DNA from 3 places in the Cryptobacterium curtum DSM 15641 genome. Region 2 is predicted to be linked to each of the others. Evidence: predicted binding sites of a transcription regulator. Region 2 holds the regulator's gene; each other region holds the start of a gene.

Region 1 (3,288 bases), 610 kb from region 2:
CTCTGCCGACACGTTCTGCACGTCTTTGCGCGACGACTCTTCCCAGCTCTTCTGCGCCTCGGCACGCTTATCACGCAATTGATCTTCTTGATCGCGCAATGTAGCAGCCTCTTCGAAGTCTTGATTGGCGATAGCCGCCTCTTTCTTCATGCGCATCTCGCGCAGTTCTTCGTCGATGTCGCGCAACTCGGGCGGAAGCGTCATGTTGCGAATGCGCATGCGCGCACCCGCTTCATCAAGCACGTCGATAGCTTTATCAGGCAAAAAGCGATCCTGAATATAGCGGTTTGAAAGCGTGACAGCCGCCTGCAGCGCTTCATCGCTGAAGTGCACCTGATGGTGTTCTTCGTAGCGATCGCGCAGACCCTGCATAATGCGCACCGATTGCTCTTCGTTGGGTTCGCCCACCGTAATAGGCTGGAAGCGCCGCTCGAGAGCTGAATCTTTTTCGATATGTTTGCGATACTCGTCGATCGTTGTCGCGCCAATCACTTGGATTTCACCACGAGACAGAGGCGGCTTTAAAATGCTCGCTGCGTCGATAGAGCCTTCGGCGGCGCCAGCACCAATAAGCGTATGCAATTCGTCGATAAACAGAATAATATCGCCCGCATTGACCACTTCACGAATGCATTTTTTCAAGCGCTCTTCGAATTCACCGCGGTACTTACTGCCGGCTACCAAACTTGAAATATCAAGCGTGAACAGGCGGCGATTGCGCAAGATATCAGGCACCTGATTTGAAACAATCAATTGTGCCAAACCCTCCACCACAGCCGTCTTCCCAACGCCCGGTTCGCCAATGAGCAGGGGATTATTTTTCTGACGGCGGCAGAGTATCTGCATAATACGTTCGATTTCACCCGCGCGGCCAATAACCGGATCGAGCTTTCCGTCGAACGCTTTCTTGGTAAGGTCGGTGCCATATTCTTTCAGGGCACTTTCGGAAGGAGTGCTCTGTACATCAGGGTTAATCCGACCAGCAAACACCGCCGATTGTCCGACGAGATCGTTTAAGGCTCCGCGTACGGCATCACCCGTAACGCCCATGCGAGCAAGTACGTCGATAGCCACACCTTCGCCCTCGCGAATAATGCCCAGCAAAAGATGCTCGGTAGAAATGTAGCTCTGTCCCATCTGCATAGCTTCACGCAGGCTGTTTTCTAGCACCCGCTTAACCCTCGATGTGAAGCCCAAATGTCCCGACACATCGGTATCAGGATCGATAGCAACTACTTGCCGAATTGTCTGAACAGTCTCATCGTATGTAACATTCAAGCGATCAAGCGCTTGTGCGGCAAGGCCATCTTTTTCCTTAATAAGCGCAAGAAGTATATGTTCGGTACCAACATAGGGCTGATGCAGAGTGCGAGCTTCGTCTTGGGCGATTACAAGCACCTTGCGCGCCTTGTCGGTAAATTTATCAAATGACATGTGCGCCTCGTTTCTTTGAGGTTTCGCGTAAGCTAATTTGTGTGGCTATCCTAGCACTCACTAATTATGAGTGCCAACGACTCACCTTCTTTTTGAGAATCTGATACCTTTCCGTAATACGAGGTGCACGCAAAAAGAATCGCACTTATTGCGCCGAACCATTACGCCTTACCGCATGTCTCGAGGTGGCGATATGTAATCAGCATTGCGCTTTACCGCCTGTATCGGGGAATCGATCGATGATTAGTGTTATTCAGCCGAGAAGGAATCTTTATTCGGGTCGATTTCCTTCATCGCTGCAATAACGCTGGTAAACCATTCGTCGAGGTCCATTTCCATAAGCTCAGCTCCATGGGTAATTTGATCGCGATCACACCCAGCAGCAAAGCTCTTTGTCTTGAACTTTTTCTTCAGCGACTTCAGAGAGAAATCTTGCACCGATCGAGATGGGCGCACCATAACGCACGCATCAATAAGCCCTGATAACTCATCACACGCAAACAGAACCTTTTCCATTTTTGCCTCAGGAGCAGGCAGTGCTTTATTCCAGTCGAAATTATGCGTTTGAATTGCACGCACCAACTGCGGATTCACGCCGAGAGGCAAAAGCATCTCGGCAGTCTTGACAGTGTGGTCATTCCCGTCGGGATACTCTTCCCAATCAAGATCGTGTAGCAAGCCGACAATACCCCAAAACTCGATGTTATCTGGATCAAACTGAGCCGCGTAATAGCGCATAAGCCCTTCAAGTGTCTGACCATGCTCAATGTGAAACGCGTCTTTGTTATGCTCTTTCAATAGTTCGAAGGCTTTATCGCGACTGATACCAGCATCAAGCTGGTCACCTGGCTGAGGGGCAGGAACTTTTTTCCACGGGCTGTCGATAGCTTCCACGTCTGATACGGTTGCTGCTTCTGTCGTGGGCTTTGTCGCGCAAGTCGTCCCTGTTGCAGAATCGGGCAGAGAAACGTCCCCTTCGGGCGCAGCAGTGGCCGTGGTCTTCTCTCCCGCAGTGCTCATAACTCCTTCGCCATCAATCGCAGCTGAACGCTGAGTATTTCGCTCAGGCCGCATATGGGGGAAGAGCAAAACATCACGAATAGATACTGAATCAGTCAGCAGCATAACTAAACGATCGATGCCAATACCAATGCCTCCCGCAGGCGGCATGCCATACTCGAGGGCGCGAACATAGTCGGTGTCGTACTCCATCGCCTCTTCATCGCCATGGCGTTTTGCTTCCATCTGGGCGGCAAAACGTGATTCCTGGTCAACGGGGTCGTTGAGCTCAGTAAAGGCATTGGCGTATTCATGACCGGCAATCACCAGCTCAAAGCGATCGGTCAGACGCGGATCTTTTGGCTTGCGCTTTGCAAGCGGGGATACCTCAACTGGATAGTCGCAGACAAACGTTGGGTTCACAAGTGTGCGCTCACACAGCTCGTCATACAGCTCAAACATGAGCTTACCGGATCCCCAATCCTGCTTCCATTCAAGACCAAACCGGTCGAAAATCAAATGATACGTTTCAGGCGGCGTGTCGATATCAACTGTCTCCCCCACGACCTCACTAACTAATTCAGCCATCGATACACTGCGCCATTCGCCGGAAAGATCGATTGACGTGCCTTGATAGGTGATGATTTCACTGTCGCACACCGCATGGAGACCAGCCTTAACAAAGCCTTCGCATAGCTGCTTCATACCGGCAAGATCAGAAAACGCGCAGTAAGCTTCCATCGTGGTGAACTCAGGATTGTGCGTAAGATCCATGCCTTCATTGCGGAAAATACGGCCGATTTCGTAAACGCGATCCATGCCACCTACCAGCAGACGCTTGAGATGCAATTCAGT
Region 2 (3,288 bases):
TTGTTGAGTGATATTGAAACCGTCTATTTTGGTGGGGGCACACCAACATTTCTAGGACCTGCCCGCCTTACTCAGTTACTGTATGCACTATCTCTTTCAATGCACCTAACCGATACGGTTGAATGCACTATTGAGGCAAATCCTGAAAGTCTGACACGGCGTATGGTGCGTGATCTGTGGGCGCTGGGAGCCAATCGGCTTTCCCTTGGTGTACAGAGTTTTGACGATACGGTGCTCGGTATATTGGGGCGTCCTCATTCAGCTGATGATGCGCGCCGTGCAATCGACGATGCGCATGATCGCTTTCACAATGTATCAATCGATTTGATATGTGGTATTCCTGGTCAAACGCCTGGAAGTTTTCTTTCAAGTGTGCAGGAAGCTATCGCGCTCGGTGTTTCGCATATTAGTATTTACCCGCTCACCATCGAAGAAGGCACACCATTCTATAGCCTATATAGTAAAGGGCTGCTTGCTGCTATTGACGAAGATGAACAAGCTGATGCCATGATAGATGCTTCACGTATACTTAAGCAGGCTGGTTTCTATCGATATGAAGTAGCAAGCTATGCTCGTATGGGATATGAATGCCGCCATAACTGTTCCTACTGGACAGGAGTACCGTATCTCGGTATAGGGTCGGGAGCCGTTAGTATGGAACAGAACGACGAGGGACGTTGGCGCAGTCAGGATGGATATATTCTTGAGCGACTCGATCGCTATCAGCGCGAAGCAGAAGATCTCATGCTAGGTATGCGCCTAACAAAGGGTATTTCCGATATACGTCTTAATGAAGCGGCGAAGTTGCTACCGCAGGCACCAAATACGTTTTCATCGCTTGTCTCGCTCGGTCTGGTTGAACATACGGATGGCGTATGGCAGTCAAGCGAAAAAGGATGGCTGCTTGGCAATGAACTCTATGGAGCACTTCTTGATTTGGCACCCTAATTAGCATGGGCACTTTTAGCGCTCTAGCCAGCATGGGTACTAACACGATCATTGCGTATGCCAGCGTGCGCCTCACGGCGTTCAACAGGTTGATATATTTCATCTGCATCGGAGGATTCCTTGGTAACAGCGTGCGCCTCATGGTGTTAAACACGTCGATACATCGACGTTGACTGTTCTCCTGGTGACATATTGGTATCTTTTGGAAGACAGTATCAGCACTCGATAGGCTTGGCTGCTAGAATGCCCTTTCAGCAAAGTATGTCGCAAAGCGTATTTTGGTGATGGTTGTAAAAACAGCTGACGAGTTTTTGAAGAGCCTTTCACCAAACAGTCGCGAAGTAGCTGCGAAGAGTAACCGGAAAGGAGCGTGAACCAAAGATGCTTTCTGATAGGCGCCAACGGGTGCTTGCTGCACTGATCGAAGAATACATATCGCACGCCCTGCCGGTTGGTTCGCGCACGCTGGTTGAGAACTATCGTTTGGGCGTCAGTTCAGCAACGGTGCGCAACGAACTATCAGTGTTGGAAGATGCAGGCTATATTAAGCAGCCGCATACGTCCGCTGGGCGCATTCCCACCGATTTCGGGTATCGCGCATTTGTCGATGACTTGTTGGGCTCGTATGTTACCGAAGAAGACCTTGATGAAGATTCTCGCCGTGCGGCGCGGGCGCTGAAAGATTCAGCGCTTGAACTCGACGATTTGATGGATCGCACCACGTCGGCGTTGGCTCGCCTGACAGAATGCTTATCGATCGTATTGCCCCCACAAACACTTTCGCTGTCAGTGCGACAGATTACACTCGTGGCGCTCTCAGCGCGGCGCGTCATGATTGTGGTGGTAACTGAAGAAGGACAGGTGCTTGATCGTCAGGTGGAATGTCCCTGCGAAGTATCACCTGATGAAGTACATGCCGTGCAGGAGACCTTAAACGCGCTGATTGTCGATAAACAACCAGATGATATACCGCATCATATTGACGAGGAACAGTTTCCCGACCATTTAACACGCCTTCTTATACGCGAGACGCTACGCCTTGTTGAAGAAGGCTCGGCAGGGCGTGCTCATCAAGAAGGTCTCAAAGCGTTGGTCCGACAACCCGAATTTGCGCAGGCACAGGCATTGATGCCCGTACTTGAAGTGCTTGAAGACGATACGATTTTGTTGCGTATACTGCACGATGTTGATAGCGATGGGAATACCACAGTGCGTATCGGAAGCGAAAACGGAGCCGCCTCTCTTGCGGGAGTGTCGGTGGTGGCTGGTCGTTACGGTCGTGGCCACAGCGAAGGAATTGTGGCAGTCATTGGGCCAACACGAATGAATTACGCACAAGTTATCAAGGCGGTGCGCACAGCGCAGAGCGCCTTGGGTGACACAGACGCATAAGGAAGACAGCTAGCGCTCTTGTAAAGATGGTAGCGTTGGATCGGTAAAGGAAGGTAGAACGTTTCATGTCCAAAGATCTCTACGAAGTACTCGGGGTTGAAAAGACAGCCACCGATGACGAGATCAAGAAGGCGTTCCGACGTCGTGCACGGCAACTTCATCCTGATGTCAATAAAGCGGATGATGCCGAGGAACAGTTCAAAGAATTAAACGAAGCATATGACGTGCTTTCCGATCCGGCTAAGCGTGCTCAGTATGATCGGTTTGGCACTATCCCTGGTAGTGCTGGTGGCAATGCACCATATGTCGATCTCGACGATCTGTTTGGCGGATTCGGCAGCATGGGCGACATCTTCAGCAGCTTCTTTGGCGGCGGTCAAGGTGGCGTGCGTATGCGGCGTGAGGGGCGTGATATGGGCGTGGGCTTGCGGCTTACGCTTGAAGAAGTGGCCGCTGGTGTGAAGAAAGAAATTGTCTACGATCGCCTTGCGCCGTGTCCCGAATGCGGCGGCAGCGGATTGGGTCCTGATGGAAAGGAAACTACATGTCCCGATTGCCATGGACAAGGCCGTGTTGTTACCGTTCAGCGTACCTTTTTAGGAGACATGCAGACCGCTTCGACCTGTCCGCGCTGTAACGGCACCGGCACTATTGTGACGGATCCTTGTCCAGAATGCGAAGGGCAGGGACGAGTTCCCGACCGTCAGCGCATTACCGTTGAGGTACCCGTTGGTATTCGCGACGGTCAGCAATTGCGCCTTTCTGGCTTTGGCGAAGCGGGCATGCAAGGAGCCAGCGCGGGCGATCTTATTGTGACGTGCCGTATCGTCGCTCATGATTATTTCAAGCGCGATGGCGACAATTTGCATACGCGCGTGAGCATTTCAATGGTGCAAGCCGCACTTGGCGCTGAAGTTGAAGTTGATGGCATTTTCGAAGGTGAAAAAG
Region 3 (3,288 bases), 640 kb from region 2:
TTATCAGCGGGGTAATTCTCAAAAGCTGTGCCTGAAAGGCCCGGAAGTCTTATTTCATCAGCTTACATACTGCCTGCGCATAGGAAACCGGATCTTCAATGGGCAGCCCTTCCACCAGAAGCGCCTGATTGTAAAGAAGCTCCGTGTAGTCTGTTACCTTTTCGGTATCCCCTGCTTCCTGCGCGCTGCGCAGCACATCGAACACTGGATGGTTTGCATTCAGCTCGAGTACTCGCTGGCTTTTCATGCCTTCAGCATCAGGCATGCCTGCCATAACCTTTTCCATCTCAAGACTAATAGGGCCTTCCGAACTCAAAGCCGAGGGAGCATCAGTAAGCACCGGTGAAACAGCTACTTTTACCACCTTATCGCCAAGTGCTTCTTTCATGGCAGAAATAAGCGCCTCGTTTTCTTTGGTGGCTTCTTCAGCGGCAGTTTTATCGCTTTCACTTTCCAAATCGAGATTGCCGCCAGCCACATTTTTAAGTTCTTTTTCGCCATAAGACTGCATAGCCTGGAAGCAGAAATCATCAACATCCTGAGTGCACAGCAGCACGTCGTAGCCGTGTGCCAACACGCTGGTCACCATCGGCATCTTAGCCAGACGATCGACGCTTTCACCTGCTGCATAGTAGATGGCTTTTTGGTCGTCACCCATTGCTTCGATGTACTCATCAAGCGTTACCATCTTCTGCTGCTTGGCTGAATAGAACAGCAGCAACCCACCGAGTTCATCTTTCTTTGTGCCATAACTCGTGTAGATGCCATATTTCAAATTGCGGCCGAACTGCTCAAAGAACTTTTCATAGTCCTCGCGCGCATCCTTGAGCATCTTTTCTAGCTCGCTTGAGATCTTCTTCTCAACCTTGCGTGCAATGGCTGTCAGCTGGCTATTGTGCTGCAGAGTTTCACGACTGATATTCAGTGTTAGGTCCTGGCTGTCGACAACGCCACGCACGAAGTTGTAGTAATCAGGCAGCAGCTCTTCGCACTTTTCCATGATGAGCACATTGCTGCTATACAGTTCGAGACCCTTCTTGTAGTCCTTGCTCCACAGGTCAAAGGGCGATCGGGCAGGAATAAACAGCAGGACATCGTAGCTCAGCGCACCTTCTGCATGCACCGAAATGGTACGCAGTGGATCGGTGAAGTCATGAAATTGGCTCTTGTAGAACTCGTTGTAGTCTTCATCGGACACGTCGCTTTTACAGCGCTTCCAAATGGGAATCATGGAATTAACCGTTTCGAGCTCGGTATATTCTTCCCATTCAGGCTGATAGTCGTCGCTAGCATCCTCAGGCTTAGGCTTCTGACGGCTCTTCGTGCAGAGCATCTGAATGGGGTAACGAACATAATTGCTATAGCGATGGATAAGATCTTTCAATCCATATTCGGTTAAATATGAATCGTAGTTTTCTTCGTCAGTGTTGTCCTTAATCGTCAGGATTACCTGAGTGCCATGCGTTTCTTTTTCAGCTGGCTTGATCGTATAGCCTTCAATTCCATCCGACTTCCATTCCCACGCCTGATCGTCGCCGTATTTCTTGGTAAGAACGCGCACTTCTTTGGCGACCATAAACGACGAATAGAACCCCACGCCAAACTGACCAATGATATCCACTTCTGATGCGGTATCCTGCGCCTGCTTAAATTCCAAACTATCTGAATGAGCAATTGTGCCGAGGTTCGCTTCAAGGCCTTCTTTATCCATGCCGATGCCAGAATCGGTAACCGTTACCGTGCGAGCGTCCTTATCGAATGCCACATTGATAACTAGATCACTTTTGCCAATTTGGATGGAATCATCCGTCAGGCTTTTGAAGTAGAGCTTATCTTGCGCATCAGACGCATTGCTGAGCAATTCGCGCAGGAATATCTCGCGATTCGTATAAATAGAATTAATCATCAAATCCAGGAGCTTTTTGCTTTCTGTCTTAAAAACACGCATGTATGTATCCTTTCCTCGTCTGCCCAAATCATTCGCCCAGCCCGCCCGACCAGCGTATTCACCCGAGCGGCTCTCTCTATTGTGACAGTCCTGTTCATCCTATAAGCCATCGATTGCGATTCAACCGCTTCATCTCGCACTTTACTGTGCACCATGTCGCAGTAAACCGAATCTCGATTGCGTTTTAGCAATCCTTTAGCTTGAGTGCCAACTAGTGATTATAGCCACCCGCTTTATGTTCTCAAGATTTCCTGCAGTTTCGCATACTCCTGTAACCAACCGGTAAAGACACCTTAAACACAGGGCACGTATAATGGTTCCTCAAACAGCACGTCTTACATAAACGGCGCTGCAGGAAGGAAATCAACACGTGCGAGCATCTCGCGAACACGGCGACACACCCCTTAAAACACCTAAGACGATGCGCTCTGAGTATCGACGCCATCACCGTGCGTCACGCAGCCCCATCCACCAAAGCCATCGTATCCGCCCTGTTAGCAGTTCTATAACTCGGCGCACACCCGGTTGTTTCCGCACCTTTTTTGCCGCGGTCATACTTTTTGTGCTGATATCCGCTGGTTGTTCGTACATCCTTCAATCCTGCACCACTTCTACCGCGCAGCAGGAAGAACAGCCTGTTCACTACAATGCCAAAGAAACATTAATCAACCAGAACGGATACGACTGGAATAACCTCTCGAAAGATACTTCTGGACATTACCGCTACGAAATCGACGGTCAAACTGTCTCGAAGCTCGGCATCGATGTTTCCGAACACCAAGAACAAATCGACTGGTCGCAGGTAAAAAGTGACGGCGTCGACTTTGCTTTTATTCGCTTGGGCTATCGAGGAACGAGCGCCGGCAACATCCGATTGGACGAAACTTTTCAAGAGAACCTCGCCGAAGCAAAAGAAGCAGGGATTGATCGCGGCGTCTACTTCTTTTCCCAGGCAGTCAATGAAGATGAAGCACGCGAAGAGGCTCGCTTTGTTCTCGATTCCCTCAATGGTGAAGAGTTGGAATATCCCGTCGCTATCGACCTCGAGCCAAGCGACTCGACCAAAGGCAGTCGTATTGATTCCTTAAGCCGCAAACAGGTTACGGACAATGTAACCGCCTTCTGCGAAGTTATCGAAGAGGCAGGCTACCCCATGATGATATATGGGAATACTAGCGACTTGGATCGTATTGATTTCAATCGCCTGCGCAACTATCCCATCTGGTTTGCCCAATACGGCCAGGTTCCTGATTCCCTGACAGCCTTTTCGATCTGGCAATACACTGAAAAGGGGACTGTCGCCGGCGTTAGTGGAGCGGTTGATCTTAACTTGCAGCCAA

What was found. The regulator HrcA, encoded in region 2, represses chaperone genes, less so after heat shock. The targets are predictions, from matches to a motif close to TNTTAGCANNCNNNNNNNNNGNNTGCTAANA.
Region 1: the regulator HrcA is predicted to act here: its motif matches at 1,483-1,513, upstream of CCUR_RS06570 (ATP-dependent Clp protease ATP-binding subunit).
Region 3: the regulator HrcA is predicted to act here: its motif matches at 2,131-2,161, upstream of htpG (molecular chaperone HtpG).

Annotation. Positions count from the first base shown of each region.
Region 1 is NC_013170.1:1,487,482-1,490,769, forward strand. It holds gene CCUR_RS06570 (ATP-dependent Clp protease ATP-binding subunit) at 1-1,434, opposite strand, end outside; gene lysS (lysine--tRNA ligase) at 1,684-3,288, opposite strand, start outside.
Region 2 is NC_013170.1:881,466-884,753, reverse strand. It holds gene hemW (radical SAM family heme chaperone HemW) at 1-948, shown strand, start outside; gene hrcA (heat-inducible transcriptional repressor HrcA) at 1,330-2,340, shown strand; gene dnaJ (molecular chaperone DnaJ) at 2,406-3,288, shown strand, end outside.
Region 3 is NC_013170.1:1,522,814-1,526,101, forward strand. It holds gene htpG (molecular chaperone HtpG) at 50-1,948, opposite strand; gene CCUR_RS06710 (glycoside hydrolase family 25 protein) at 2,319-3,288, shown strand, end outside.